3 regions of the Pseudomonas sp. CP4 genome follow, and region 3 is predicted to be linked to each of the others. Evidence: riboswitches for the same ligand, from Rfam matches in the RefSeq annotation. Region 3 holds a riboswitch; each other region holds the start of a gene.

Region 1 (9,895 bases), 700 kb from region 3:
CACCGGCAGTGCGCGCACCACTTGCAGAATGCTCAACTGATGCTGGATGTCGAGGTGGTTGGCCGGTTCGTCGAGCAGCAGGATCTGTGGGCGTTGTGCCAGAGCGCGGGCGATGTGCACGCGTTGGCGTTCGCCGCCGGAGAGGCTGCGCCAGAGGCGGTTGCGCAGGTGCACGGCGTCGACGTCGACCAGCGCTTGCTCGACGATCGCATCATCGGCGGGCGACCACGGTTGCAGCGCCGATAACCACGGCGTACGGCCCAGCGCCACCGCGTCGAACACGCGAATGCCATCGTCGGTATCGGCCTGTTGCTCAACCACCGCGAGTGTCTGCGCGATGCTGCGCCGTGACATCTTGCCCAGCACCCGACCGTGGAGTTGCACTTGGCCCACGCTCGGTTCACGCAGCCCGGCCAGCAATTTGAGCAACGTGGATTTCCCCGAACCGTTTGGCCCGACAATGCCCAGGGTCTCGCCGCGCTGAACGTCGAGGCTGACACCGTTGAGCAACTCGACACCGCGCACTTTGAAGCCCACACCCGCACAACTCAGAACCGTGTTCATCGCGCCGATCTCCGGCCTACCAGAATCAGCGCGAACACCGGCGCGCCGACCAGCGCGGTGATCACGCCGACCGGAATCACCTGCCCCTTGATCAGGGTGCGCGACAGCACATCGGCGGCAATCAGAAACACCGCGCCGCCCAGTGCACTGGCGGGCAGCAGACGCGCATGCCCCGTGCCGAGCAACAACCGCGCTGCGTGGGGAATCACTAGGCCGACAAAGCCGATCGAGCCGACGATCGACACCATCACCGCCGTCACCAGCGCTGCGCAGCCGATCAGCAGGATCTGTACGCGACGCACTGGAATGCCGAGGGATGCCGCCGAATCCGCGCCAAAGGTGAACGCATCCAGCGCCCGGCGATGCCACAGGCACACCACCAAACCCAGCAGCGCCACCGGCACCGCCAGCCACACCGACGGCCAGCGCACACCGCCAAGATTGCCGAGCAGCCAGAACATGATGCCGCGTGCCTGTTCCGAACTGGCCGAGCGGGTGATCAGAAACGCGGTGAGGGCATTGAACAATTGCGAGCCGGCGATCCCAGCGAGAATGATCTGCCCGGTGCCGCTGGCCGAGCCGCTGACCCGCGCCAACAGGATCACCAGCGCGAACGCCGTCACCGCACCGGCAAAGGCACCCGCCGACAATGAAATCGCCCCGGCGCCGACGCCGAGCAGGGCGACCATCACCGCGCCGGTCGAGGCCCCCGCAGAAATGCCCAGCAGATACGGATCGGCCAACGGATTGCGCAGCAGCGATTGCAGGATTACGCCACAGGTCGCCAGACCGGCACCGCAAGCTGCTGCGACCAAAGCGCGTGTCAGGCGATAGTTCCAGACAATGCCTTCGTCGATCGGGTCGAGCACATAGCCGGCGCCCCACAGCTTGTTGGCCAGCACCTGCAACACCACGCTCGGCTCGATCGAAGTCTCACCAATGGCCACGCCGCCGGTCAGCGCAACCGACAGCGTCAACAGCACCAGCAGCAAACGGATCAGGCGTCTGCTCATTGCGACAGGTCGTAGCCGTTGATGGCGCTGGCCAGTTGTGCGAGGCCATCGAAGGTGCGCAGGCTGGCCTGCATGGCCATGGCGTCAAGGATGATGATGCGATTGTGCTTGACCGCGTCCATGTTGCGCGTCACCGGATCGCTGCGCAGGAAGGCGAGTTTCTTCTGATAGTCGTCCGCCGGGAAACGCCGACGATCCATGCGCGCGATCACCAGAAATGTCGGCTTGGCCTTGGCGATGGTTTCCCAGCCGACGGTTGGCCATTCTTCATCCGACTCGACGACGTTGCGCACGCCGAGGGTGCTGAGCATGAAATCGGGAACGCCTTTGTGCCCGGCGACGAATGGCTCGATGTCCATTTCGGCGCTGGAGAACCAGACCAGGGCGCTGACGTCTTTGCGTTGCTTTTTTTTCGCCGTGGCGATCGACTGTGCGAGGCTGGCTTTGAGCTGCTCATTGAGCTGTTCGCCACGCGCCTGCACATCGAAAATCGCTGCCAGTTGGCTCACGCCTTTGTAGATGCTGTCGATGCGAAACGGCGCCAGCCGCGTGCCGTCCGAGCCGACGAGGTTGTCCTTGGCTTCGCAATCGGAGGGCAGCAGATAGGTCGGAATCTTTAGTTCATGAAACTGCTCGCGGGTGCCGACCGCGCCTTGCGGGCCGACCATCCATTCCAGCTCCACCGCAACCAGCTCCGGACGTTTGCCGATCACCGCTTCGAAACTCGGCTCGTTGTCGGCGAGGCGCTCGACCCTGTCGTTCTGCGCGTTGTATGTGCCCAGCACGTCGTTGAACCACAACGAGGTGCCGACGACTTTGTCGCCCAGGCCCAAGGCATAAAGCATTTCCGTACCGGCCTGGCCGATGGTCACCGTACGCGCGGGCGCGTGCTGAAAGGTCAGGCTGCTGCCGCAGTTTTCGATGGTCAGCGGATACGCAGTCGGCGCCGCTTGCGCCAAGGCACAGAGGCTCAGACCGGTGAGCAGGGTAGCAACGCGGGGCAGCAGCATGGGGCAGTCTCCAGGGGAACCGTACGGGGAGGGCGGGTACGGTTGGAAACACACCTCGGGCGCGGTCGTGGAAACTGCGCAAGGCCGGCACGGGGAAAACGCGCACGGCACGATGTCCTTCCCGGACACCCCGCCGGTTAGTCGTCATTGTGCCGGCAGGTCTCCTGACTGGTGCGTCGTCGCCATGCTCCGGCCTTCCCGGGTTTCACCCAGTGGCAGTCAAGGAGCAGGCTCGGCACCTACAGTTGCGGGGGCAGTTCCGATTGATGCTGTGCAAGCATTTCGGATTCCCTATTAATTCCGTGTGGAAACCGGCGGCGGCATGGTAGTCGATTTGCGCGGTGGAGGGGGAGGCGAATCTGCCACAGCGTCGATTTTGTCGTCGGCATTGCAATCTCCCGTATGCACTGATTAATATACGATCCATATACACATCGTATCGGATTCATATATGGGCATCGTAAAGATTTCAGAGGACATGCACGAGAACCTGCGTATCTCCAGCAACGCCCTCAGCCGCTCGATCAACGCGCAGGCCGAGCACTGGATGCGCATCGGCATGCTCGCCGAGCTGCATCCCAACCTCGACCACAGCGCCATTTGCCGCCTGCTGATCCGCGCCGAACAGAACGGCGGACTGGATCTGCAACAACTGACTCAGGAAGCCGTCAGCGCATGAGAAACCAGATCAAAATCAACACGCCGGCCGACATCGAAAAATCCCGCGCCGCCGGCAAACTCGCCGCCGAAGTGCTGGCGATGCTGGTGCCGCATGTGAAGGCCGGCGTGACCACCGATGAACTGGATCGGCTGTGCAACGACTACATCGTCAATGTGCAGAAAGCCGTGCCGGCGAACGTCGGGTATCACGGTTTTCCGAAAACCGTCTGCGCATCGGTCAATGACGTGGTGTGCCACGGGATTCCGTCGGGTACGCCATTGAAGGATGGCGATATCGTCAACCTCGACATCGCCGTGATCAAGGACGGCTGGTTCGGTGATACCAGCCGCATGTATGTCGTGGGTGAGGCGAGCCCCGAGGCGCAGCACTTGATCAAGACCACTTACGATGCGATGTGCGCGGGCATTCGCGCAGTCAAACCGGGCGCAACGCTGGGGGATATCGGTCATGCGATCCAGAGCCTGGCGGAGGCGGAGGGCTTCAGTGTAGTGCGCGAGTACTGCGGTCACGGCATCGGCAAGGTCTATCACGATGAGCCGCAGATCCTGCATTACGGCTTCCCCAATCAAGGGCTGAAGCTCAAGGCCGGGATGATTTTCACCGTGGAGCCGATGCTCAATGCCGGCAAGCGCCATGTGAAGAACATGCCGGATGGCTGGACCGTGCTGACCAAGGATGGCTCGTTGTCGGCACAGTGGGAGCATATGGTGGCGGTGACGGAGAGCGGGTTTGAAGTGCTGACGGCTTGGCCGGATGAGGTTGAAGGGTATTCCCCGATTCATTGAACAATACCGAACCTGTGGGAGCGAGCTTGCTCGCGAATGCGGTGCGTCATTCAACATTAATGGTGACTGACACGGCCTCTTCGCGAGCAAGCTCGCTCCCACGGGGAATTTCACTGGATTGGAAGTTTTAGTGAGCACCCGCTGCTTTGTTAAGGTCGCTTTCAGTCCACTCGGTATAAACACACGCATCCGCCGTCGCCCAGCGCACCCGCACCGGATCCCCAGCCTTGAGTGGCATGCCGGCGGCCGACAGCGCTTTCACCGTCATCGACGTCCCGCCCGCCGTCACCACGCTGCAGGTCTGGCTTTCACCGAGAAACAGCACCTCCACAACATTCGCCGACACCTCATTCCAACCCGCCGCGAGCGGCTCATCACTCGCTTGCTGCACACTCAGCGCCACAGCCTTTTCCGGCCGCACCATCAGCAGAACATCCTGATCAGTGTGCAACCCAGCCGTCAGCCGAATCGACAATGACTGCCCCTCGAAACTCGCCGCTGCATTGCTCTGCGCCTTGAGCTTGAGGAAGTTCGAGTTGCCGAGAAACGACGCAACGAACGCATTCGGCGGATTTTGATAAAGGTCATAACCACTGCCCAGCCCGACAATCTTGCCGTGGCTGAAAATTGCGATGCGCTGGGACAGACGCATGGCTTCTTCCTGGTCGTGCGTCACGTAAACGATGGTGATGCCCAGGCGCCGGTGCAGTTGGCGCAGTTCGTCTTGCAGGTCTTCGCGCAGTTTTTTATCCAGCGCACCGAGTGGTTCGTCCATCAACAGAATGCGCGGCTCGTAAACCAGCGCCCGGGCGATGGCGACACGTTGTTGCTGACCACCAGAGAGTTGCGAAGGGCGGCGATGGGCGAACTGTTCCAGCTGCACCAGTTTCAGCATGGCGTCGACGCGTTTGTCGCGCTCGGCCGCCGCCAGTTTGCGAATCGCCAAAGGGAAAGCGATGTTGTCACGCACCGACAGATGCGGGAACAGCGAATAGCGCTGGAAGACCATGCCGATGTCGCGCTTGTGCGGCGGCACATTGACCAGCGACTGGCCGTTGACGAGGATCTCGCCGCTGCTCGGTGTTTCAAAGCCGGCGAGCATCGACAGCGTGGTGCTTTTGCCCGAGCCGCTGGAGCCGAGGAAGGTGAGGAATTCACCGTCCTTGATGTCCAGCGAGATGTTGTCGACGGCAGCAAAATCGCCGTAGTGCTTGTTCAGGTTGCGCAGGCTGACCAGGGGTTTGTCGTTCTGCTGGGATGCGTCTTTGATCACGGCACTCATGTCGTACTCCTGGGCGCTCAGGCGCTGATTTCATTGCGCCGGCGCAGGGCGGCGGCGATCACCATGACCAATACCGACAGGCCGATCAGCAGCGTCGAAGCGACGGCGATCACCGGGGTCAGGTCCTGGCGCAGGGTGGTCCACATTTTCACGGGAAGGGTTTGCAGGGTCGGGCTGGCCATCATCACGCTGAGCACCACTTCGTCCCACGAAACGAGGAACGCGAAGAGGGCGCCGGCAACCATGCCTGGGCGTATCGCCGGGAACGTCACCTTGAACACCGCTTGCAAGCGCGAGGCACCGCAGATCACTGCAGCGTCTTCAATCGACTGATCGAACAGCTTCAGCGAGTTGATGATCGAGATGATGGTGAACGGCAGCGCGACGATCACATGGCTGACCACGAAAGCGAACATGGTCCCGGTGTAGCCGAGCTTGAGAAACAGCGCGTAGACCGCCACGGCAATGATCACCAGCGGCACGATCATCGGCAGGGTGAACAGGCCGTAGAGCATCTCGCGGCCGGGAAAGCGCCCGCGCACCAGCGCAAACGCGGTCGGCAAACCGAGGGCCACGGCGCAGATCGTGGTCAGCACGGCGACCTTGAGGCTGGCGGCAGCGGCGTTCATCCAGTCGGGGTTGGAGAAGAACTGGCCGTACCATTTCAGCGTCCAGCCCGGTGGCGGGAACACCAGCCACTGCGAGGAGCCGAACGACAGCAGCACGATGAACACGATCGGCAACAGCAGGAACAGACCGATCAGTCCAGTAGTGGCGTAGAGGCCGAAACGCATGCGCCGGCTCATGGCATTGGGGGTCAGGAGCATGTCGTCTTACCTCGCGTTACTGGCGCCAACCGGGGATTCCGGTTGAAGCTTCAGGTAGAAGTAGAACAGCACCAAGGTGATTGCGATCAACAACGCGGCGCCGGCACTGGCCAGGCCCCAGTTGAGGAACGATTGCACCTGCTGAATGATGAACTCCGGCAGCATCATGTTCTGCGCCCCGCCCAGCAAAGCGGGGGTGACGTAGTAACCGAGCGACATCACGAACACCATCAAACCCCCTGAGGCCAGGCCCGGCCGGCACAGCGGCAGGAACACCCGGAAGAAGTTGGTCCACGGACTGGCGCCGCAGATCGAGCCGGCCTGCAGGATCATCGGGTCGATAGCCTGCATGGTCGCCTGCAACGGCAGCACGATGAACGGGATCATGATGTAACTCATGCCGATCACCACGCCGGTGAGGTTGTGCACCATCTCCAGCGGTTGATCGATGATGCCCATCGCCATCAAGGCCTTGTTAATCACGCCCGAGGCTTGCAGCAGCACCAGCCAAGAATAAGTGCGGGCGAGCAGGCTGGTCCACATCGACAGCAGGACGATGTTGAGGATCCAGCGCCCCCAGCCGCGCGGCACCAAGGTGATCGCCCAGGCCAGCGGAAAGCCCAGCAGCAGACTAAACAACGTCACCAGCCCGGCCACCGAAAAGGTGTTGAGCAGCACCCGCGCATAGGCCGAATTGGCGAACAGTTGTTCGTAGTTGCCAAGGCCAGGCACAGGTTCCAGCACACCGCGCAGCAGCAGGCCAATCAACGGCGCCAGAAAGAACAGGCCGAGGAACAGCAGCGCCGGGACGAGGTTGCCGGCGCCGCGCCAGCGTTGCTTGAAAGCCGAACCGGCAGCGCCAGGGGCGCTCCCGGTGGCCGTGGAAGGACGAGGCGCAGTGGCCGCGATTTTCATTTGACCAGCCATTCGTTCCACCGTGTCGCGATAGCCGGACCGTTCTTGGCCCAGTAAGCGAAATCAAGGGTGATCTGATCCTTGGCGTAAGCTGTCGGCAGGTTGGGGGCCAGCGTCGAATCCAGACGCTCCACACTGTCGAGGTTGACCGGCGCGTAGGCGGTCAGGTTGGAGAAGTCGGCCTGGCCTTTGGCGCTGCTGGCATTGGCGAGGAACTTCATCGCCGCGTCCTTGTTTTTCGAGCCTTTGGGAATGACCAGAATGTCGGCCATGACCAGGTTCTGTTTCCAGCTCACGCCCACCGGTGCGCCGTCTTCCTGCAAGGCGTGCACGCGACCGTTCCAGAACTGGCCCATGCTCGCTTCGCCGGATGCCAGCAGTTGCTGCGACTGCGCGCCGCCGCCCCACCAGACGATGTCTTTCTTGATGGTGTCGAGTTTCTTGAAGGCGCGATCAAGATCCAGCGGGTAGAGCTTGTCAGCCGCAACGCCGTCGGCCAGCAGCGCCAGTTCGAGCACGCCGGGGCTTGGCCATTTGTACAGGGCGCGTTTGCCGGGGTAGGTCTTGGTGTCGAACAGCGCGCTCCAGTCCTGCGGCTTGTTGGCGCCGAGCTTGCCTTCGTTGTAGCCGAGGACAAAGGAGAAGAAGAACGAACCGACACCGTGATCGTTGACGAAGCGCGGATCGATCTTGTCGCGCTGGATCACTTTGAAGTCGAGGGGTTCGAGCAGGCCTTCGGCAGCGGCGCGCAGGGCAAAATCGGCTTCGACATCGACCACGTCCCACTGCACGTTGCCGCTTTCGACCATGGCCTTGAGTTTGCCGTAGTCGGTCGGCCCGTCTTGGACGACGGTGATGCCGCTGGCCTTGCTGAACGGATCGGCCCAGGCCTGTTTCTGCGCATCCTGGGTGCTACCGCCCCAGCTGACAAAATTCACGCTTTCGGCAGCCATTGCAGCCTGGCCGGTAACGCTGAGCAGTCCCGCGAAAAAGATCGCGGTTGCAGCTTTGTTCAACACCATGTTCACGCCCTCATTGTTGTGTTTTTGAGCGGGCCTTGCGTTGTTGCCCGCCTGTCGGGAGCAGTAGCTGGACGGTTTTTCGGTTCGTCCGGTCTATGGAATATCATATTATGGTATTCCAAACTTTGTGCAAGCACTTTGCCTTACCGGTTATCTGGCGGATAAGCTTTTTGTCGTTCGACAGAATTTGGTTTGAAGCGCGGATCCCTTGTGGGAGCGGGCTTGCTCGCGAATGCGTCGGGTCAATCAACACTGATGTCAGCTGACAGGACGCCTTCGGGAGCAAGCCCCCTCCCACAGAGAATGTTGTTTCAAGTGGGTTATTCGCTGAAGGGAATGCTTTCAACCACCTCAAGGTCATACCCGGTCAACCCGGCATATTTCAGCGGTGGGCCAAGGTGGCGCAGCTTGCCCACCCCAAGGTTCTGCAGAATCTGCGCCCCCGTCCCGACCTCGGAATAGATCCGCGACTGCGAACGGCTGAACTGCCGTGGCGGCTGTGTCAGCTGCGGCACGCGCTCCAGCAACGCCCGCGACGATTCATGGTTGGCCAGCACCACCACAACCCCATGACCTTCCGCCGCGACCCGTTGCAGCGCCGCCCACAGCGTCCAGTTCGTCGGCCCGCTGTACTCGGCACCGACCAGATCGCGCAGCGGATCGATCACGTGCACGCGCACCAGTGTCGGCTCTTCACGACGCAGGTCGCCCATGACCATCGCCATGTGCACGCCGCCCTCGATGCGATCTTCGAAAGTGATCAAACGGAAGGTGCCATGCACCGTCGGCAGCTCTCGTTCACCGATGCGTTCGATGGTGTGCTCGGTGCTCAGGCGGTAGTGGATCAGATCAGCAATGGTGCCGATCTTGATCCCATGCTTGCGCGCGAACTGCTCCAGATCCGGACGGCGGGCCATGGTGCCGTCGTCGTTCATGACTTCAACGATGACCGAGGCCGGGGTGAAACCGGCCAGGCGCGCCAGATCGCAACCGGCCTCGGTGTGCCCGGCGCGGGTGAGCACGCCACCTTCCTTGGCGCGCAGCGGGAAGATGTGGCCGGGCTGCACCAGGTCTTCGGCGCGGGCATTCGGCGCGACGGCAGCGGCAACGGTGCAGGCCCGGTCTGCCGCGGAAATGCCGGTGGTCACGCCAACTGCCGCTTCGATCGACACAGTGAATGCAGTGCTGAATACACTGCCGTTGGCAGGCACCATTTGCTCCAGACCCAGGCGCTGACAATGTTCATCGGTCAGGGTCAGGCAGATCAGCCCACGTGCCTCGCGGGCCATGAAGCTGATAGCCTCCGGCGTGCAGCGGTCTGCGGCCAGCAGCAGGTCGCCTTCGTTCTCGCGGTCTTCGTCATCGACCAGCAGGACCATTTTGCCGAGGCGATAATCTTCGATGATTTCTTCGATGCTGTTGAAGGCCATGCTGGACTCTCAGGGTTTGTTGGAAATATATTGGTATACCATAATACAAAATCAACAAAGAGGTCACTATGAAGGCGTACTGGATTGCACATGTGGATATAGCCGATGCCGAGCACTACAGCCAATACACCCAGCGCACTCCGCAGGCGATTGCCGCATTCGGCGGCAAGTTTGTCGCCAGAGGCGGGCGCAGCGAGGCGCTGGAAGGACGGCAGACGCCACAGCGCACGGTGATCATCGAGTTTGAAAGCTACGAAACAGCCGTGGCGTGCTACCGCTCGGCGGCGTATCAGGAGGCGAAGAGTTATCGCGAGGAATGGGCGAGGGCGGAGATCATCATCGTTGAGGGCGTTGCCCCGATTTAG
Region 2 (9,895 bases), 920 kb from region 3:
CCGCCAGGCTTCGGCATGCTCGGCATAGCACGGCGACAACACGCCGACCTTGCCAGCCCGGCGCAAACGCGGCAGCAGCTGGATGGCCATTTGCGAGCCGGCGACCGGTAGCACCTGCGCGGCGCCGTAATAATCGCAGGCCGCCTGTTCCAGACCGTCGTCGGTTTCCGGCAAGCGCGCCCAGGCGCGCAGCGGAATCTCCGGAATCGGGAACGGCCAGGGCGCGAGGCCGCTGGACAGGTCAAGCCAGTCAGCTTCGGCAATCCCGTAATCGAGTGCAGCCTTGCGCAGCCGGCCACCGTGCTCAAGCATAAAATTCCGCCCCCAGGCAAAGCATCAGCAGCCACAACCATACGCCGCGCTGGACCAATTGCCAGCCACGGTCGATGGATTCGGCATCGGCCGGCGCACCTTCGCCCAGTTGCGGGCGCTCATGCAGTTCGCCGTGATAGATCGCCGGGCCACCCAACTCGACGCCCAGCGCACCGGCACCAGCTGCCATCACCGGGCCGGCGTTGGGGCTGTCCCACTTTGGCGCCTGGGTGCGCCAGCACTTCAGTGCGAGTCGGGTTTTGCCGAGCAGCGCGTAGGTCAATGCCACCAGACGGGCAGGAATGTAGTTCAACACGTCGTCGATTTTCGCCGCGGCCCAGCCGAAACGTTCGAAGCGTTCGTTGCGATAACCCCACATCGCATCGAGGGTATTGCTCAGGCGATACAGGACCACGCCCGGCGCACCGGCGACGACAAACCAGAACAGCGCGGCAAACACCGCATCGCTGCCGTTCTCCAATACCGATTCGGTGGCGGCGCGGGCCACAGCGTTGCTGTCCAGTTCATCGGTCTGGCGGCTGACCAGATAGCCAACACGCTTGCGCGCCTCGTCCAGATCATCGGCGCGCAACGCCGCCGCGACCGGCGCAACATGTTCGCCGAGGCTGCGCATGCCGAGGGCGCAATACAGCGCGAGAATCTCGACGATCCAGCCCACATACGGTGCCCAGGAAAATGCCGTGGCGAGCAAGGTCAGCGGCACCACCGCGAGCACCCATGCGGTCACACCATGGCTGCGCCAGCCACGGCCGCCGGCGTTGAAGCGTTGCTCGATGCGCCCGGCCAAATTGCCGAACGCCACCAGCGGATGCCAGCGTTTCGGTTCACCGAGTAGCGCATCCAGCGCTACCGCGGCGACACTCAGCAACGCCACACTCATTGACTCACTCCCCAATAATTTTCGTACAGCAACTCGTTCAGCGGCCGCGCCTGCGCCCAGCCTTCGAGCACCAGCATCGGGGCCGGATAGAATTCCTTGACCGGGCCCAGACACAACACCGCCAGCGGCTTGGCACCGGTCGGCAACTTGAGCAAATCCGCCAAGGCTTGCGGCTCGAACAGCGAGACCCAGCCCATGCCCAGACCTTCAGCGCGGGAGGCCAGCCACAGATTCTGGATCGCGCAGGACAGCGAAGCCATGTCCATTTCCGGCAACGTGCGCCGACCGAAAATGTGTTTTTCGCGATCGTCCATCAGCGCCGCGACCAGCACCTCAGCGCAGTCGTTGATGCCTTCGACCTTGAGCTGCATGAACTCATCGCTGCGCTCGCCAAGGGCTTCGGCGGTGCGGATGCGCTCTTCTTCCACCAGATCGCGGATCTGCCCGCGCAAGGCACGATCGCTGATGCGGATGAAGCGCCAGGGCTGCATCAGGCCGACGCTTGGGGCCTGGTGGGCGGCTTCCAATAAACGTCGCAGCAGCTGCGGCTCGACGCTGCCACCGGTGAAGTGGCGCATGTCGCGGCGTTCGGCGATGGCCTTGTAGACCGCTGCGCGTTCGGCTGCGGAGAATGTGTTGTCGGTCATGGGCCTTTCGCGAGCAGGCTCGCTCCCACAGGGTTCAGGTGATCCATTGTGGGAGCGAGCCTGCTCGCGAAGGCGGCCTCACGGTCTGGCGCAAACAATGCAGCAATCGCAGTCGGATTCGACGGAAAATAAAAGTGCACATAGGAAGCTGTCATCCGCCCCTCGCGATAAACCGCCTCAGCGCCGCGCCCGCCATTGGGGCTCAACCCCCGGGCAATCGGCGTCAGCTCGGTGGTGGTCAGCGAATGGTGATACGTGTGCCCTCGCAAAGAACCTTCCGGCAATTCAACCGCCTGCAACGCCAATGCCGCCAGACGCTTCTGCATCACCGCATCACCTTTCAACAAACCGACCAGCTCAGCACGGGTGCCTTCCACGTCGGTCAGCGAATCCAGCAGATAAAGCATGCCGCCACACTCGGCGAGCAACGGCTTGCCCGCTGCGTGATGCGCGCGGATGGCTGCAAGCATCGAGGTGTTCTGCGCCAGCGCGACGTGATGCAGCTCTGGATAGCCGCCCGGCAAATACAGGCTGTCCGCGTCGGGCAATTGCGTGTCGCGGATCGGCGAGAAAAAGTGCAGCTCGGCGCCCATCGCCCGCAGCAAATCGAGGCTGGCGCCATAGGTGAAGGCAAACGCTTCATCGCGGGCGACGGCGATGCGCACACCTTTTAATAGAGGCTCGGCTTCGATGACATCAGGCGCGGCGAATTCGACCGCCGGTGGCAGCGCGACTTGGCAACTGCTGGCCAGCGCATCGGCGGCGGCGTCGAGGCGCAGATCCAGATCATTCAATTCGCTGGCCTGAACCAGGCCCAGGTGGCGGCTCGGCAATTCGATGCCGGTCTCGCGGGACAGTGCGCCGTACCAGCGCAGACCTTCGGTGAGGCTGCCTTCGAGCAATTGCGCATGGCGCAAGGTGCCGACGCGGTTGGCCAACACGCCAGCGAACGGCAAGTCCGGCTGATACTTCGCCAGGCCCAGCGCCAAGGCACCAAAGGTCTGCGCCATGGCGGTGCCGTCGATCACACCGAGCACCGGCACACCGAAGTGGCGCGCCAGATCAGCGCTGGATGGCGTGCCGTCGAACAGGCCCATCACGCCCTCGATCAGAATCAGCTCGGCCTCGGCGGCAGCTTCCCACAACAAACGGCGACTTTCCTGCTCGCCGACCATCCACATGTCCAGTTGATACACCGGCGCACCGCTGGCGCGCTCGAGGATCATCGGGTCGAGAAAGTCCGGCCCGCACTTGAACACGCGCACCTTGCGCCCTTGGTTGCGATGCAAACGGGCGAGTGCGGCGGTGACGGTGGTCTTGCCCTGACCGGAGGCCGGCGCGGCAATCAACACCGCCGGACAGTGACGTGGTTGCTTCAAAGTTCGACGCCTTTCTGCGCTTTGATCCCGGCCTGGAAGGCGTGCTTGAGCATGCCCATCTCGGTGACCGTGTCGCCCATCTCGATCATTTCCGGCTTGGCGCCGCGACCGGTAACGACCACGTGTTGCATCGGCGGACGCGCCTGCAAATCGCTGAGCACCTGATCGAGATCAAGGTAGCCGTGCTTGAGGGCGATGTTCAATTCGTCGAGCACCACCAGACCGATCGAAGGGTCGCGCAACAATTCCCGCGAGACTTCCCAAGCGGCGGTCGCCGCGGCGATGTCACGTTGGCGATCCTGGGTTTCCCAGGTGAAGCCTTCGCCCATGACGTGGAAACGCACCTGCTCGGGAAAACGGCGGAAAAACAATTCTTCGCCGGTGCTGTTGCGGCCCTTGATGAACTGCACCACGCCGCACTGCATGCCGTGGCCCATGGCACGGGCGAGCATGCCGAACGCCGAGCTGCTCTTGCCTTTGCCATTGCCGGTCAGCACCAGCACCAGGCCGCACTCGTCGGGCGAGTTGGCGATGCGTTCGTCGATCACGGCTTTCTTGCGCTGCATACGCGCCAGATGGCGTTCGTCACGCTCGGGGGAATCATTCATGGGGAGCTCTCCGTTGAGGCTGGATAACGGCGGGCAGGCACAAGAATAGACGGCAAAAAGCCTGGCATCGCCCACCGTGATGCCGCTGAGATGGATCAGGCCGGTCTCCGGGCTCATGAGCGGCATCGGCCGGACTGCGCGCCTTCCCGCTTCTTTCGAGGCAGTGGCTCAAGGCGCAGTTTTCACTCATTTACCGTTGCGGGGGCAGCGCCGGGATCGTCGTGGCTTCGCTTGAAGACCACCCTTACCGGCTTCCCTGTTTCACTCTGTCGACGCGGGGCCACAGAGCACCTGAAACAAGCGGCGAAGGTTAGAGGGTTGGGGGTGGAGCGTCAATTGAAGAGGCACATTGCGCGCAAATAGCTGCCGCTGATCAATTGTGCAGCGGCAATCTTGTGCCAGACTGTGACAAGTGATATCAAAGAGCCATGCTTTTTTTCCAAAAAGCCCACTACAACAATAAGGATGACGACGATGCAAGGCATGATCATCAGCAACCCGCGCCTGGAATTCCTGCGCCCGTTGCTGGAACGCTGGTTTGACTGTATCGATCGCTACAACACCGTTCGCGGCGACAACGACACGCCATATTGGCACGACGAAAAAGCCAATCTCGGCCTGCTCGCGGCAGCGGCGTGGATGGCGGAAATGGTCACGCTGAACGACACGGCCACGCGCAAACAGAACGAAGAAGGCGAACGCAATGCTCGCGCAGATCTGCTGATTGCCGGCGCCGAAGACCGCGCGTTCATTCAGGCCACGCAACGCTGGCCACGGGTCAACAACCTCAACCTGACCCAGGCCCTGCTCGACATCACCGCTGATGCCAAGCGCATCAGCTACGCCAGCGATCTCAAGCTCGGCTGCCTCTTTGTTGCTCCGCAAAAACCTCAGCACAGCGCCAGCCCCGAAGAATTGCAGGACATGGTTGACGACCTGCAAAAGGAACACACCTGCGCCGTGGCCTGGTATTTCCCCTACGCCTATCGCAAATTGCACAGCGACGCGGGCAACTATCATCCGGGCATCGCCGTGCTGTTCAAGGAAGCCCGCGGCTGAGCAGTTGAACCATCGGGCCTGCGCCCTCCTCTATGTTTAGGAATGCATTCATAGGGAAGATCAGCAATGCGCAAGGCCCCACTCGCTCTCATCATCGCCGTCGCTGGCGGGCTCGCCGCCTGCGGTGAAACCTCCAGCCTGCAAGTCTCCGACGGCACCGGCCCGTCGCCGAAACTGCCCGAACCGAACAAGACGCTGATCCCGACAGTCAACATCGCCCCGGCGGTGGGCTGGCCACAAGGCACGAAACCGACCGCAGCGGCCGGCACCCAGGTCGCGGCGTTTGCCGAAGGCCTCGATCACCCGCGCTGGCTCTATGTGCTGCCCAACGGCGATGTGCTGGTGGCGGAAACCAACGCGCCGCCCAAGCCTGACGACAGCAAAGGCATTCGCGGCTGGGTAATGAAGAAAGTCATGGGCAAGGCCGGCGCTGGGGTGCCGAGCCCGAACCGCATCACCCTGCTGCGTGACGCCGACCACGATGGCGTCGCCGAAACCCGCACGGTGTTTCTGCAGAACCTCAATTCGCCATTCGGCATGACGCTGGTCGGCAACGATCTGTACGTAGCCGACACCGATCGCCTGCTGCGCTTCAACTACGAGCCGGGTGCCACCGAGATCAAGACCCAACCGATCAAAGTCGTCGACTTGCCCGGCGGCACGTTGAATCACCACTGGACCAAGAACGTCATCGCCAGCAAGGACGGCAGCAAGTTGTACGTCACCGTCGGCTCGAACAGTAACGTCGGCGAAAACGGTCTGGATCAGGAAGAAGGCCGTGCGGCGATTTGGGAAGTGGATCGTGCGACCGGCAATCACCGCATCTTCGCCTCGGGCATCCGCAATCCCAACGGCCTCGCCTGGGAACCCACCAGCGGCGCGCTGTGGACAGCGGTCAACGAGCGTGACGAAATCGGTAGCGACCTGGTGCCGGACTACATCACCTCGGTCAAGGACGGCGGCTTCTATGGCTGGCCCTTCAGCTACTACGGACAACATGTCGATGAACGGGTCAAACCGCAGAACCTCGATCTGGTGGCCAAGGCCATCGCTCCGGATTACGCCGTCGGCCCGCACACGGCTTCGCTGGGCCTGACCTTCGCCGAGGGCAACAGCCTGCCGGCGCAATTCAAGGAAGGCGCATTCATCGGCCAGCACGGCTCGTGGAACCGCAAACCGCACAGTGGCTACAAAGTGATTTTCGTGCCGTTCACTGGCGGCAAACCGACCGGGCAGCCGGTGGATGTGCTGACCGGTTTCCTCGACAAGGACGAGAACGCGCTGGGCCGCCCGGTGGGCGTGGTGATCGATCAGCAAGGTGGCTTGCTGGTGGCGGATGATGTCGGGAACAAAGTGTGGCGCGTTTCGGCCAGCAAATAAGCTAAGCGCGACGCAAAAAATGTGGGAGCGAGCCTGCTCGCGAAAGCGGTTTATCAGTCAAATCATGGTCGACTGACACTCCGCCTTCGCGAGCAGGCTCGCTCCCACATTTCGTTATGCATTCGAACTATGGGTTATGCGCCAACTGTCCCGGCTGCAACACCCGCTTGGCGCTCAGATACGCCTTCTGCCAATAAGCCTTCGACAGGCTGTCGAGTTTGACCGTGCCGCCCGTGGCAGGCGCATGCACGAAGCGCCCCTCACCCACGTAAATCCCCGCATGGCTGACCTGCGAGCCGCCATTGGTGGCGAAGAAGATCAGGTCGCCGGTCTGCAAGCCTTCCTTGCCCACATTCGGCGCCTGCATGACGATCATTTCGCGGGTCGAGCGCGGCAGCGAGATGCCCGCCGCGTCGCGGTAGACGAAACCGATCAGGCCACTGCAATCAAAACCGGAATCCGGCGTGTTGCCGCCCCAGCGATAAGGCGTACCGACCAGGCCCAAGGCACGGAACAGCACGTCTTCAGCAACAGGGGAAAAAGTCTGGGTAGGTGCGAACACGATTGGCGCGCGAACCACGGGGGCTGGCGGCGGTGTACGGCTGGCGCAGGCGCTGAGCAGCGCGGCGCAAAGAATCAAGGTGAGGCGGGCCGACATCGTCATAAGCAGAACATCCTGATCTGGCTGCGGCTTTCTCTGCCGAATGGACAGAAACAAAACCGCCTGCGTCATCACGCAGGCGGTTTGCCATCAATATAGATTCAGGATTCTAGCGGCTACGCGGCAAACTTCAAGTAAGACTTTAACTTCACCTTGTAAAGTTTACGTCTACTTCGTCGCCGGGCCGTTTTGTCGCCGCGAACGCAGCGACATCGGGGTTACTTGCGAGCGGTGACCACGGTCGGCGCCATGGCGAGTGCACGCTTGGCTTCGATGAAAGTCTTGCTCCAGTAGCTGTCACCCAGGCTGTCGATGCGAACACCGCCACTGCGACGACTGCTGGAGTGAATGAACTGGTTGTCACCCAGGTAGATCCCGGCGTGACTGACACGACCGCGACGACCATTGGTGGCGAAGAACAGCAGATCACCCGGCTCAAGGTTGCTGCGCGAAACCAGCGGCGCATCGACGTTGATCATTTCACGAGTGGAGCGCGGCAGGTTCATGCCCGCCTCTTCGCGGAACAGGTAACCGATGAAACCGCTGCAATCGAAGCCGGCTTCAGAAGTACCGCCGAAACGGTAACGAGTACCGATCAGGGACATGCCGCGTTCGAGGATGCTGTCAGCCAGTACAGGAAGCTGATAAGGCTTGCTGCCGTTGAACTGGTTGAGTTCTTTTTCGGTATCCAGCTCTTCCTGGTAAATAACGGAAGACTGGGCGGTAGCAGAATTCTTGACCTGTTGCGGCGGCTCTTGAACCGGAGAATGAGCAGCACAACCGAATAACAGGGTAACGAGTGCGAGAGGCACGAGGGGTGCGAAGCGCTTTAGCATGGGCACGACCGTGGCTGATAGTTGTAAAGAAGCCGAGACTATGCCCGCTATCGTCCTCATTTGCAAATTCAATCGAACTTTATGTGACTTCCCGGTTTCGCGTTTACATCTAAGCGCTTAACTCGTTTGGCCGGTGAAACGCCGCAGGTACGCGGGTTTTCTGGCGCCTGAAAGCTGGCAAAAGCCCACTACTACCAGCCCAGAGTTTCCTTGAGGAAGGGAATGGTCAGCTTGCGTTGCGCTTGCAGGGACGCCTGATCAAGCTGCTCAAGCAGATCGAACAGCGCGCTCATGCTGCGCGTGCCGCGAGTGAGAATGAAGTGCCCGACTTCATCGGTCAGGTGCAGACCACGACGCGAGGCGCGCAATTGCAGCGCACGCAATTTGTCTTCATCGGAGAGTGGGCGCATCTGGAAGATCAGCGCCAGGGTCAGGCGCGATTTCAGGTCAGCCAGCTTCACTGGTAATTCGCGAGGCGAAGTGGACGCAGCGATGAGCAAGCGCCGACCGCTGTCACGCAGTCGGTTGAACAGATGGAACATCGCCTCTTCCCAGTCAGCCTTGCCGGCAATCACCTGCAAGTCATCCAGACAAACCAGTTCGTACTGTTCAAGGTTGTCGAGGATTTCCACGCCGCGGTCCATCAACTCGGCCAGCGGCAGATACACCGCCGGTTCACCCATCTGCTCGAAGCGCAGGCACGCCGCCTGCAACAGATGCGTGCGCCCGACGCCGTGCTTGCCCCACAGATAGATCAGGCTCTCCGTCCACCCGGCGTCGGCTTCGCACAGACGCTCGACATAGCCGAGTGCAGCGGCATTGGCGCCTGGGTAGTAGTTGATGAAGGTGGCGTCGTCACGCAGACGCACACCTAGGGGCAGCTGAATCGGTTTCATGCTGACTGAACAGTTCAAAGGAACCGTTAGTGGCCTCTGTGTAAAGTTTGCGAAGTTTATACCCGTGAGGCTGAGCGCACAATGCGACAGACTCCAAGCAAAATCAAAGGTTTGCGTTACCGCAGCGGTTTTGTGACAGATTCTCTGGCGCCCTTGCCCGCACGACATGGGCCAGCCCGGCCAAGCGCCGGGCCGCCCGAGCCGTTACAGCTCGGGTTCGTCGACGCCACTGTAGATTTCTGAATCCTTGTACAGATCGTGCACATGCCGCACTAGCACCATGATCACCGCCGCCACCGGCAGCGCCAGCAGCACGCCGGTGAAACCGAACAATTCGCCGCCCGCCAGAATCGCGAAAATCACCGCCACCGGGTGCAGACCGATACGATCGCCCACCAGCAACGGCGTCAGCACCATGCCTTCCAGCGCCTGTCCGACCATGAACACCGCGACAATCCCGACCATCGGGTACAGATCGCCACCGAACTGAAACAACCCGGCGATCAACGCCGCGCCAATGCCGATGACAAAACCCATGTACGGCACGATCGCCGCGAGCCCGGCAATCAGGCCGATCAACAGCCCCAGTTCCAGACCGACGATCATCAGGCCAGCGGCGTAAATCACCCCCAGCGCAACCATTACCAGCAACTGCCCGCGCACGAACGCGCCGAGCACTTCGTGGCACTCGCCCGCCAGCGCAACCACGCGCTCTTCGCGATCACGTGGCAGCAGGCTGCGGATCTTGCCCATCATCACGTCCCAGTCGCGCAGCAGGTAAAAGCTCACCACCGGGATCAGCACCAGATTTGCCAGCCAGCCGATCAGTGCCAGGCTCGAGGCCGTCGCCTGACTCAGCACCACGCCAACAATGTCAGTGGTCTGGCCCATGTGCTCGCTGATGGCAGCCTTGACCTTGTCGAACTTCCAGAAGCCGTCCGACAAGCCGAGCTTCGCTTGCGCCCACGGCACAGCGGTGTGCTGCAACCAGTCGAGCATCTGCGGCGCCAACTCGTACAAACGCAGCAACTGCTTGGCGAGCATCGGCACCAGCACCAGCATCAACGCGGTGACGATCAAGGTGAACAGAGCAAACACGGCGATCACGCCCCAGGTTCGCGACAAGCCGAGCCGTTCCAGACGATCCACCAGCGGATCGAACAGATAAGCCAGCAACAACGCGACCAGAAACGGCGTGAGGATCGGGTGCAGCAAC
Region 3 (9,895 bases):
GCATTGAGGATCGAATAGCTGTCGAGCAGATTGATCGCCTTGCGCGCCAGATGCTCAAGGCTCGGCTCGTTTCCGGCCAGATATTCCTTGAGCAGTTCCTTCTTGTGTACGAAGCCCAACGGCTCATCCACCGCACCATCGCGAATCAACGGCAAGCGCGAGTACGACGAATGCATCAACTTCGTACGAATGGTTTCGGCATCATCGGCAAGATCAATCAGGTCAACGTCGGCGCGCACCGTCATCAGGTTGCGAATCGGCCGTTCCGCCAGTTGCAGCACACCGCTGATCATCACCCGCTCACGACGGTCGAACAGCTCGGTCACCGGCGCTTCACCGTTGTCCAGCAGGTCGGAGGTTTCCTCGCCAACCTCCTCCGCCGCCAGCTTGCGGCCACCGAGCAGACGCATCACCGCATGGGCTGTGCGCTCGCGCATCGGGCGCACGCCCTGCATCGAACGTTTGCGCCGAGCCCGGGCGATCTGGTTGAACACCTCGATGAGGATGGAGAAACCGATGGCCGCGTACAGGTAACCTTTCGGAATATGGAAGCCCAGACCTTCTGCGGTCAGGGCAAAACCGATCATCATCAGGAAGCCCAGACACAGCATGATCACGGTCGGATGCGCGTTGACGAAGCGGGTCAGCGGCTTGCTGGCGACGATCATCAGGCCGATGGAAATGATCACCGCGATCATCATCACCGCCAGTTCATCGACCATGCCCACGGCGGTGATCACCGCATCAAGGGAGAACACCGCGTCGAGCACCACGATTTGCGCCACGATCGGCCAGAACAGCGCGTAGGTTGTGTTGGTCGAGCGCTCGCCAACATGGCCTTCGAGGCGTTCATGCAACTCCATCGTCGCCTTGAACAACAGGAACACACCACCGAACAGCATGATCAGATCACGCCCGGAGAAACTCTTGTCGAACACCTCGAACAACGGCTGTGTGAGCGTGACCAGCCAGGAAATGCTCGCCAACAGGCCCAGACGCATGATCAATGCCAGCGAAAGGCCGATGATCCGCGCACGATCACGCTGATGCGGCGGCAGTTTGTCGGCAAGAATTGCGATGAACACCAGGTTGTCGATACCCAGTACCAGTTCCAGCACGATCAGAGTCAACAGGCCTAACCAGGCCGTGGGATCCGCTAACCATTCCATAAAACGTCTCGATCTCTCTTCGGTGAATTCAGGCTGCCGGACACGGCGAAGTGCAACGCGAAGGCTCAAGAGCCGCGTTATCAACCATAGTCGGGAGTCGGAAGACGGGATGCTGCGAATGGATCAAGACCGCGCGAAGGCGCGCTGGAGAATGCTGACTGGGAGGCTCCGAGAGGGTGTTCATGTAAATCCTGAATGAAAAATGGCCTTTGAGCGTACAGGGTCGACCGGCCCGTTCCACAGCGGCAAATCATTTCAAAATCTGTATGAATGAACTCGACCGGAGATTTTCAGCGCTGCTGAAGACGCCTTCCCGAGCAAGCTCGCTCCCACAGGGTTTGAGCGGCGCAGCGGATTTCAGCGTAAACCCAGCTCATCGATATGCTGATACTGCGCTTGTAGCGCGGTCGCCAGTTCTTTCGCTCGGCCCAGGCGAATCGGCCCGCGCTCAATGTCGATGAGCAATCCGGGGCACGCCAGCACGGGCAACCCAGACACGTCCTTCAGGCGACCATCGGTCACGATCAGGCAGCGCTGCCGTTCGGCGGGAAAGCGCTTGTGCCGCACTGTCAGCCACTGCTGCGCCTGCGCCAGCGCCGCGAGCAATGGCGTGCCGCCACCGGCGCCGAGGCCGTCGAGCCAGACGCTCAGGCCGCTTGAGGCCTTCAATCCTTGCACCTGCCATTTCGGCGCGGTGCCACTGGCCGTCAGCAAAGCCAGCCGCGCCCGCTGGCGGTAAGCGTCGTCGAACAGTTGCGCGAGCAGGCCCTTGGCATCGCTCAAGGCCTGATGGCGACGAGTCGAAGCCGACGCATCGATGATCACCAGCCAGATCTCATGGGGTGAGCGGGTGCGTTGCTGGAACAGCAGATCGGCGCGGCGCCGGGGGCGGCCATTGAGGAGCGTGCCCGGCCAGTTCACCGATCCGCTGCCGGCCCCATTCCGCTGGCCCTGGCGGCCATTGTCGAGTTGTCCGGCACGGGGTCTGGCATTCGCCCCCGCGTCGGATCGGGGGCGAATGCCTAGGGCTTTTTTGCCAGCGGCGGCCAGCTCGGAACTTCGCGGCGGGCACCGGTGGCTTGCGCCGTTGCCGGCATCTCGCCCCACTGGCCCTGCCCTTCGCCAGATTTGCTGTCTGCGCCTGACGGCGCTGACGCAGAAGATTCTGCCTGGGTCGAAGGTTGCTCGCGACGGCGATGGCGCAGGGCAAATTCAGCCACCGCGTCGATATCCTCTGCAGCAATCGCGTCCGACCCACGCCACGCGGCATGGGCGCGCGCTGCGCGCAACCACACCAGATCGGCGCGCAGGCCATCAACGCCAGCGGCAAAGCAACGCTCGGTAATCAGCGCCAGTGCCGCATCATCCAGCGGGATGGCTGCCAAGCGCTCGCGGGCGCGTTCACAACGCGAACGCAAAATCTGCTGCTGGCTTTCCCATTGCGCGCAGAACCCTTGTGGATCGCTGTCGAAATCCAGCCGCCGGCGAATGATCTGTCCGCGCTCGGCGGGCGCGGTGTGCCCGCTGAGGGCGACGTTCAGGCCGAACCGGTCAAGCAGTTGCGGCCGCAATTCGCCCTCTTCCGGGTTCATGGTGCCGATCAGGACGAACCTCGCCGAATGCCGGTGGGAAATGCCGTCACGCTCGATCAGGTTGGTGCCACTGGCGGCGACATCGAGCAACAGGTCCACCAGGTGATCGGGCAGCAGATTGACTTCATCGACGTACAGCACGCCACCGTCAGCCTTGGCCAATACTCCGGGGGAGAATTGCGCGCGCCCGTCGCTCAGGGCAGCGTCGAGATCGAGGGTGCCGACCAGGCGTTCTTCAGTTGCGCCCAACGGCAAAGTGACGAACTGGCCACTGGCGAGCAGATCCGCCAGGCCCCGGGCCAATGTCGACTTCGCCATGCCGCGCGGCCCTTCGATGAGTACGCCGCCGATTTTCGGGTCAATGGCCGTCAGGCACAGGGCGAGCTTCAAGTCATCGGCGCCGACCACGGCGGAGAGCGGAAAATGCGGGGTGTCGGTCATTTTGGGTACTCGGTCATGGTCGGTGAATTGTTTCAACTGTAGGAGTGAGCCTGCTCGCGATGGCGGTGTATCAGTCAACTTATGGATTTGCTGAACTATCGCTATCGCGAGCAGGCTCGCTCCTACAGGGGATCGCGTTGTGTCAGGTGTCTTCTTCTATGTCCAGCAGGAGGTTTTCCAGCGCTTCTTTATACGCTCCCGGCTCCTGCCACATCCCCCGCTGCTGCGCCTCAAGCATGCGCTCAGTCATGTCGCGCAACGCATGCGGATTATGCTCACGGACAAAATCCCGGGTCGCCGGGTCAAGCAAGTACGCATCCGCCAGCAACGCATATTGATGGTCGTCGATCAGCTGCGTCGTCGCATCGAAGGCGAACAGATTATCAACGGTCGCCGCCAGTTCGAACGCGCCTTTGTAGCCGTGACGCTTGACCCCGTCGATCCACTTCGGATTCGCCGCGCGCGAGCGCACCACGCGATTGAGCTCTTCCTTCAAGGTCCGAATCTTCGGCAGATCCGGCTGGCTGTGATCGCCGTGATAGCTGGCCGCCGCTTCGTCACGCAGCGTCTCCACCGCCGCGAGCATGCCGCCCTGGAACTGGTAGTAATCGTTGGAATCGAGCAAGTCATGCTCGCGGTTGTCCTGGTTTTGCAGAACTGCCTGCACCTGGCTCAGGCGCTGGCTGAACTGCTCGCGGGCAGCCGTGCCCTCGTCGGCGCCGCCGTAAGCGTAGGCGCCCCAGTTCAGGTAAACCTCGGCGAGGTCTTCGCGGCTCTGCCACAAACGCCCGTCGATGGCGCTTTGCACCCCGGCGCCATACGCCCCCGGTTTCGCGCCGAAGATGCGCCACCCGGCCTGACGCCGCGCGGTGTCTTCATCGACGCCCGACTGCAACAGCGCCTGGCGTTCGGCGCGCACCTTGGCTGCCAATGGATTCAAGTCGTCCGGCTCGTCCAGCGCGGCCACCGCTTGCACGGCGGCGTCGAACAAGCGGATGAGATTGGCAAACGCATCACGGAAAAACCCCGAAACCCGCAGCGTCACGTCGACCCGCGGACGATCGAGCAGACTCAGCGGCAGAATCTCGAAATCATCCACGCGCTGACTGCCCGTGGCCCAGACCGGACGCACGCCCATCAACGCCATGGCCTGAGCGATGTCATCGCCGCCGGTGCGCATGGTTGCGGTGCCCCAGACCGACAGGCCGAGCTGGCGCAAGTGATCGCCGTGATCCTGCAAGTGTCGTTCGAGAATCAGCGTTGCCGACTGGAATCCGATGCGCCACGCGGTAGTCGTGGGCAGATTGCGCACGTCGACCGAGTAAAAGTTGCGCCCGGTGGGCAACACGTCGAGGCGGCCACGGCTGGGCGCGCCGCTGGGGCCGGCGGGGACGAAACGACCGCTGAGGGCGTCGAGCAGACCGCGCATTTCAGCCGGCCCGCAAGCGTCGAGGCGCGGGGCGACGACTTCGCGCAGGGACTGGATGATCTCATTCACATCAGACCACCCTGGCCCCTGTGGGAGCGAGCCTGCTCGCGAAAGCGGTGTGTCATTCAAAACTGAATTGCCGGACCCGAGGCCTTCGCGAGCAGGCTCACTCCTACAGGGATTTTGTAGTGTCTGGGAGATCAGGTCTGCGGCAAACAATTCGAGGCGCTCGCGGGTGTCGCCGGCGGTGCGCCAGACTTCTTCGCTGATGGTCTGCAACTCGGTCGGCCGCCGGCCGCTCCAGGGATCGGCCAACGCGCAATCCAGCGGATCAAAACCGAGCTCAAACGCCTTGGCCAACGCTCGCAACAAGCTCGACTGCGCGCCCTTGCCGTCTCCGCGCGGGATGCGCAGCAGCGCCAGCAACGTGTCGATACGCAAGCGCCCGCTCGGCGATTCGCCAAATATGTGCAACCCATCGCGAATCTGCGATTCCTTCAGATCGCACAGATAAGTGTCCAGACGCGGCAACCAGATCGCCGCATCGGCGTCGCTGTCCAGCGCAGCATCCAGTTGCAGTTCGCGGTCGATCTGCGTGTCTCGCACCAATTGCAGAATGTCGCGCTGTAGCTCACGGGCGCGGCGCGGATCGAGCAGTTGCGCCTCGTAATATTCGTCGGCGAGCAACTCCAGATTGCGCAGCGGCCCGTAGGTTTCGGCGCGGGTCAGCGGCGGCATCAGGTGGTCGATGATCACCGCTTGGGTACGCCGCTTCGCCTGAGCGCCCTCGCCCGGGTCGTTGACGATGAACGGATAGATATTCGGCAGCGGCCCGAGCAACGCATCCGGCCAGCAGTTTTCCGATAGCCCAACGCCCTTGCCCGGCAGCCATTCGAGATTGCCGTGCTTGCCGACGTGGATCACGCCGTGAGCGCCGTAGGTGTTGCGCAACCAGAAATAGAACGCCAGATAACCGTGCGGCGGCACCAGATCCGGGTCGTGATACACCGCGCTCGGATCGACCTGATAACCCCGGGCCGGCTGAATGCCGACAAAGGTCAGACCGAAACGCAGACCGGCGATCATCAGGCGGCCGTCGCGGCACATCGGATCGTTGTGTGGTGATCCCCAACGTTCGACCACCGCCGCGCGATTTGCCTCCGGCAGCGCGTTGAACATTGCCAGGTAATCGTCCATCGCCAGGCTCTGCTGACAGGGACGCAGATCGAGGCTGTCGAGGTCATTGCTGACGCCGCCGAGCAGTAGCTGGATCAGCTCGGTGCCGGTGTCGGGCAATTCAGCCGTGATCGGATAACCTTCGGCACGCAATGCCCGCAGGATGTTCAGCGCCGCCGCCGGCGTATCGAGGCCCACACCGTTGCCGATGCGGCCGTCCCGGGTCGGGTAGTTGGCAAGGATCAGGGCGATGCGTTTTTCGCCGTTCGGCACGCGTGCCAAAGCAACCCAACGCCGCGCCAGTTCGGCGACGAAATCCATGCGTTCGGGCTGAGCGCGGTAGCAGACCACATCGGACTGACTGCGCTCGCTGCGCCAGGCCAGATCCTTGAAGCTGATCGGTCGGCTGATGATGCGCCCGTCGAGTTCCGGCAAGGCAATGTGCATCGCCAGATCGCGCGGCCCCAGGCCCTGCTCGCTGTCGCGCCAGCCGGGTTCGTTGTCCTGAGCGCAGATCGCTTGAATCACCGGGATGTTGCGGCGGAACGGGCGCAGATGCGGCGCCTCGGGACTGGACTGAGCGAAACCGGTGGTGTTGAGAATCACCCCCGCCTCGACTTCATCCAGCCAGTCCTCAACCACCGACAGGCAGCCGGGTTCTTTCAGACTGGCCACCGCGATCGGCAGCGGATTGAGTCCGGCTGCCTGCAAACGCTGACAGAACACATCGATGAACGCCGTGTTCGCCGCCTGCAAATGCGAGCGATAAAACAACAGCGCCGCCACGGGCTGATTGGGCAGCCAATCGGCTTGCCAGTCACTCAGGCCAGCGCTGGTTTTCTGTGGGTGATAAATCGCCGTGCGCGGCAGGGTGTGCGGCTCGCTCCACGGGTAATCGCGGGCGAACCATTGGTTGCCCAGGCAATGGAAGAAATCCAGCGCATTGCCCATGCCGCCTTGACGCAGAAATTGCCAGAGTCGATCGCGGACTTCGGCGCTGACCGTGCTCAAGTCGCTGAGCTCGGGGTCCGGGCGGTCATCGCCAGGCACCAGAATCAGTTGCACGCCGCGTTCGGACAACTCGACCAGCCGCTCGACGCCGTAGCGCCAATAGGCAATGCCGCCGTGCAGTGAGATCAGAATGACCTTGGCGTGGCGCAGCACTTCGTCCACGTACAGATCGACCGAGGCATGATTCTGCACCTGCATCGGGTTGGCCAGACGCAGGCTCGGGTAGTCATCGGGCAATTGCTGCGCAGCCTCGGCGAGCAGCGCCAGGCTGGAATCGCCGCTGCACAGGATCACCAGCTCGGCGGGGGTTTGTCCGAGATCGGCAATGTTGTCGTCCGAGACGAATCCGCCGGGCTGGGTCCTGAGCAGGTGCATGGCTTAAACGCTGAGCGCGGCGCGCAGTTGCGCTTCGAGTTGCACGGCATCGAGTTCCTGACCGATCAGCACCAGGCGCGTGACGCGCGCTTCCTCGGCACCCCACTGGCGGTCGAAATGCTTGTCGAAACGCGTGCCCACACCCTGGATCAACAGGCGCATCGGCTTGTTCGGAATCGCCGCGAAACCTTTCACGCGCAGAATGCCGTGTTGCACCACGAGTTGCGTCAGCGCGTCGAGCAGCAGGCTTTCATCGGCTTGCGGCAGTTCGATGGAGATCGAATCGAAGGCGTCGTGATCGTGATCGTCGTCATCACCGTCATGGTGGTGATCGTGGTGACTGTGGCGGCTGTCGATATGCTCCTCAGAGCCGGTACCGAGGCCGATCAACACGTCGAGCGGCAGGCGGCCGTTGCTGGCTTCGATGATTTTTACCGCTGGCGGCAGCTCTTCGGCGACTTCAGCGCGCACCCGAGCCAGATCTTCCGCGCTGGTCTGGTCGGCTTTGTTGAGGATGACCAGGTCAGCACTGGCCAGTTGATCGGCGAACAATTCGTGCAGCGGCGACTCGTGATCAAGGTTCGGATCGAGTTTGCGCTGGGCATCGACCTGATCCGGGAACGCGGCGAAGGTGCCAGCAGCAACAGCCGGGCTGTCGACTACGGTGATGACTGCGTCGACGGTGCAGGCGCTGCGGATTTCCGGCCACTGGAAGGCTTGCACCAACGGCTTGGGCAGGGCCAGGCCGGAGGTTTCGATAAGGATGTGATCGAGGTCACCGCGACGGGCGACCAGTTCGCGCATTACCGGAAAGAACTCTTCCTGCACCGTGCAGCACAGGCAGCCGTTGGCCAGCTCATAAACACGGCCACTGGCCTCTTCTTCGGTGCAGCCGATGGTGCATTGCTTGAGGATTTCACCGTCGATGCCGAGCTCACCAAACTCGTTGACGATCACCGCGATGCGCCGGCCCTGAGCGTTATCGAGCATGTGCCGTAGCAGCGTGGTTTTGCCCGAACCGAGGAAACCGGTGACGATGGTGACGGGGAGTTTGGCCAGTGTTTTCATCGGTATGCCCTTTGGCAAGCGGCGGGCATACGGGACGAGAACCGGCAGCGCGCGTGCACGCCGGAAGCATTCGCCACCGGATCACCCCGCCCGGTTGTAGTGAGAATCTGTGACGAGGCAGGTCTCCTGGCTGACGGCGTTCAGGCGCGGGGCTTGGCATTCGCTGCGCCTTCCCGCTGGCTCATCGGTTGAGCTGGCAGTGGCGTGGCAACGAACATCACCGTTCACAGTTGCGGGGGCAGCCGCGGCTTCGACCGCGTTCCCTTCTTAGCTTCGGCGAGTGCCGAAGAACCTCGAAAGCGCAAGGCTACGCATGGGTCCGTCGTGGGTCAATGGTCGGTGAGTCTGAAACTGGGGGTATATCCGTTGCTGCGGTAACGGCTTCCTATGGTTTCGCTCTTACAGCGAGTCCCTTTTTCAAACGCCGGAGTGCCGGCCCAGCAAAAAGGAACCAAAAGGCTTTGCCCCGGCGTACGGCCCGCTCGCTGGAACTCGGGGCACCTTCGTTACGGGACCGATCCCGGAGCGAAGGAACCCGAGCCTGCGAGGGCCGAACGTAGGAGCAAGCGTTTTTTTGCTTACTTTTTTTAGGCGTTTGTAAAAAAAGTGAGTCGCCGTAAGGGCGAAACCCTAAGCAGCCGTTACCGCAGCAACGGATATACACACAAAAACACCCGAAAAAAACGCCCCCCCGCAGCAACGGATCCGCCCCCGGAAATTGACTAAAAACCCAAACCCATGTTCTCCTGCCCACCTTGTTTCGGGTGCCCTTCACAGGGTGAAACGGGAAACCGGTGAATCATGTGCTTTACTCAAAGCCATGTCAGTCCGGTGCTGCCCCCGCAACGGTAAGCGAGCGAAGCGTCAGATCCACTGTGCCCCGGCATGGGAAGGTGACGCTTGCAGATCGGCCTCGTGCCAACCCCTCGTGAGCCCGGAGACCGGCCCGCAACACCCAGCGCGCGCAAGCGCCGCTGACCACAAACAAACCCGCGGTGGGCGGGCGCTGTTCGAAATCCCTGCGTGCCCGGCTCGCAGGGATTTTCATGCGCTCTGTTTACCCGCTGACATTTCAGAGGGAAGCGCTATGTCGATCATCAGCAATACCGTTAGCCACACTGACCACATTTCCAGCAGTACCACACTCGGCCAACGCGTGGCCGCCGCCCTCTTCGCCTCGATCCTCGGTGCCAGCCTTGTCTGGTTCGCCGGTTTCTCGCACATCGAAGCGGTGCACAACGCCGCCCACGATACCCGCCACAGCGCTGCGTTCCCGTGCCACTGAGGCTTGCCGAGATGATCAAGCGTATCGCGCAAACCGCAGGCTTCAGCGGCTTGCTGGCCGCCCTGCTGCTGACCTTGCTGCAGAGTTTCTGGGTTTCGCCACTGATTTTGGAGGCGGAAACCTTCGAGAAATCCGAACCGGTCGCGCAAGTCCACGAACACGCCGCTGGCACTGCCGCGCACAGCCACGATGGCGAAGCCTGGGAGCCGGAAGACGGCTGGCAGCGGGTGGTCTCGACCACTGGCGGCAATCTGGTGGTGGCGGTGGGTTTCGCCTTGATGCTTGCCGGTCTGTACACCCTGCGCGCGCCGACCAAGACCTCGCAAGGACTGCTCTGGGGTCTGGCCGG

Evidence for each region. Region 3 has a riboswitch for cobalamin ahead of cobW (cobalamin biosynthesis protein CobW). Riboswitches for the same ligand answer to the same signal wherever they lie in the genome.
Region 1: it holds a riboswitch for cobalamin, as region 3 does, so the genes downstream of both, ACMYUN_RS26340 (ABC transporter substrate-binding protein) here and cobW (cobalamin biosynthesis protein CobW) in region 3, are expected to answer to the same signal.
Region 2: it holds a riboswitch for cobalamin, as region 3 does, so the genes downstream of both, cobO (cob(I)yrinic acid a,c-diamide adenosyltransferase) here and cobW (cobalamin biosynthesis protein CobW) in region 3, are expected to answer to the same signal.

Annotation. Positions count from the first base shown of each region.
Region 1 is NZ_CP180489.1:5,828,474-5,838,368, forward strand. It holds gene ACMYUN_RS26330 (ABC transporter ATP-binding protein) at 1-564, opposite strand, end outside; gene ACMYUN_RS26335 (FecCD family ABC transporter permease) at 561-1,577, opposite strand; gene ACMYUN_RS26340 (ABC transporter substrate-binding protein) at 1,574-2,587, opposite strand; cobalamin riboswitch at 2,724-2,918, opposite strand; gene ACMYUN_RS26345 (ParD-like family protein) at 3,039-3,266, shown strand; gene map (type I methionyl aminopeptidase) at 3,263-4,054, shown strand; gene ACMYUN_RS26355 (ABC transporter ATP-binding protein) at 4,182-5,336, opposite strand; gene ACMYUN_RS26360 (ABC transporter permease) at 5,354-6,163, opposite strand; gene ACMYUN_RS26365 (ABC transporter permease) at 6,170-7,078, opposite strand; gene ACMYUN_RS26370 (ABC transporter substrate-binding protein) at 7,075-8,100, opposite strand; gene ribBA (bifunctional 3,4-dihydroxy-2-butanone-4-phosphate synthase/GTP cyclohydrolase II) at 8,421-9,530, opposite strand; gene ACMYUN_RS26380 (DUF1330 domain-containing protein) at 9,599-9,895, shown strand.
Region 2 is NZ_CP180489.1:1,468,087-1,477,981, forward strand. It holds gene cobD (threonine-phosphate decarboxylase CobD) at 1-312, opposite strand, end outside; gene cbiB (adenosylcobinamide-phosphate synthase CbiB) at 305-1,213, opposite strand; gene bluB (5,6-dimethylbenzimidazole synthase) at 1,210-1,860, opposite strand; gene ACMYUN_RS06465 (cobyrinate a,c-diamide synthase) at 1,857-3,239, opposite strand; gene cobO (cob(I)yrinic acid a,c-diamide adenosyltransferase) at 3,236-3,847, opposite strand; cobalamin riboswitch at 3,928-4,157, opposite strand; gene ACMYUN_RS06475 (hypothetical protein) at 4,322-4,906, shown strand; gene ACMYUN_RS06480 (PQQ-dependent sugar dehydrogenase) at 4,973-6,286, shown strand; gene ACMYUN_RS06485 (C40 family peptidase) at 6,414-6,950, opposite strand; gene ACMYUN_RS06490 (C40 family peptidase) at 7,166-7,783, opposite strand; gene hda (DnaA regulatory inactivator Hda) at 7,975-8,679, opposite strand; gene ACMYUN_RS06500 (AI-2E family transporter) at 8,884-9,895, opposite strand, start outside.
Region 3 is NZ_CP180489.1:545,236-555,130, forward strand. It holds gene ACMYUN_RS02240 (TerC family protein) at 1-1,169, opposite strand, end outside; gene ACMYUN_RS02245 (vWA domain-containing protein) at 1,527-2,219, opposite strand; gene ACMYUN_RS02250 (ATP-binding protein) at 2,192-3,202, opposite strand; gene cobN (cobaltochelatase subunit CobN) at 3,345-7,193, opposite strand; gene cobW (cobalamin biosynthesis protein CobW) at 7,197-8,261, opposite strand; cobalamin riboswitch at 8,360-8,572, opposite strand; cobalamin riboswitch at 9,007-9,226, shown strand; gene ACMYUN_RS02265 (CbtB domain-containing protein) at 9,349-9,546, shown strand; gene ACMYUN_RS02270 (CbtA family protein) at 9,558-9,895, shown strand, end outside.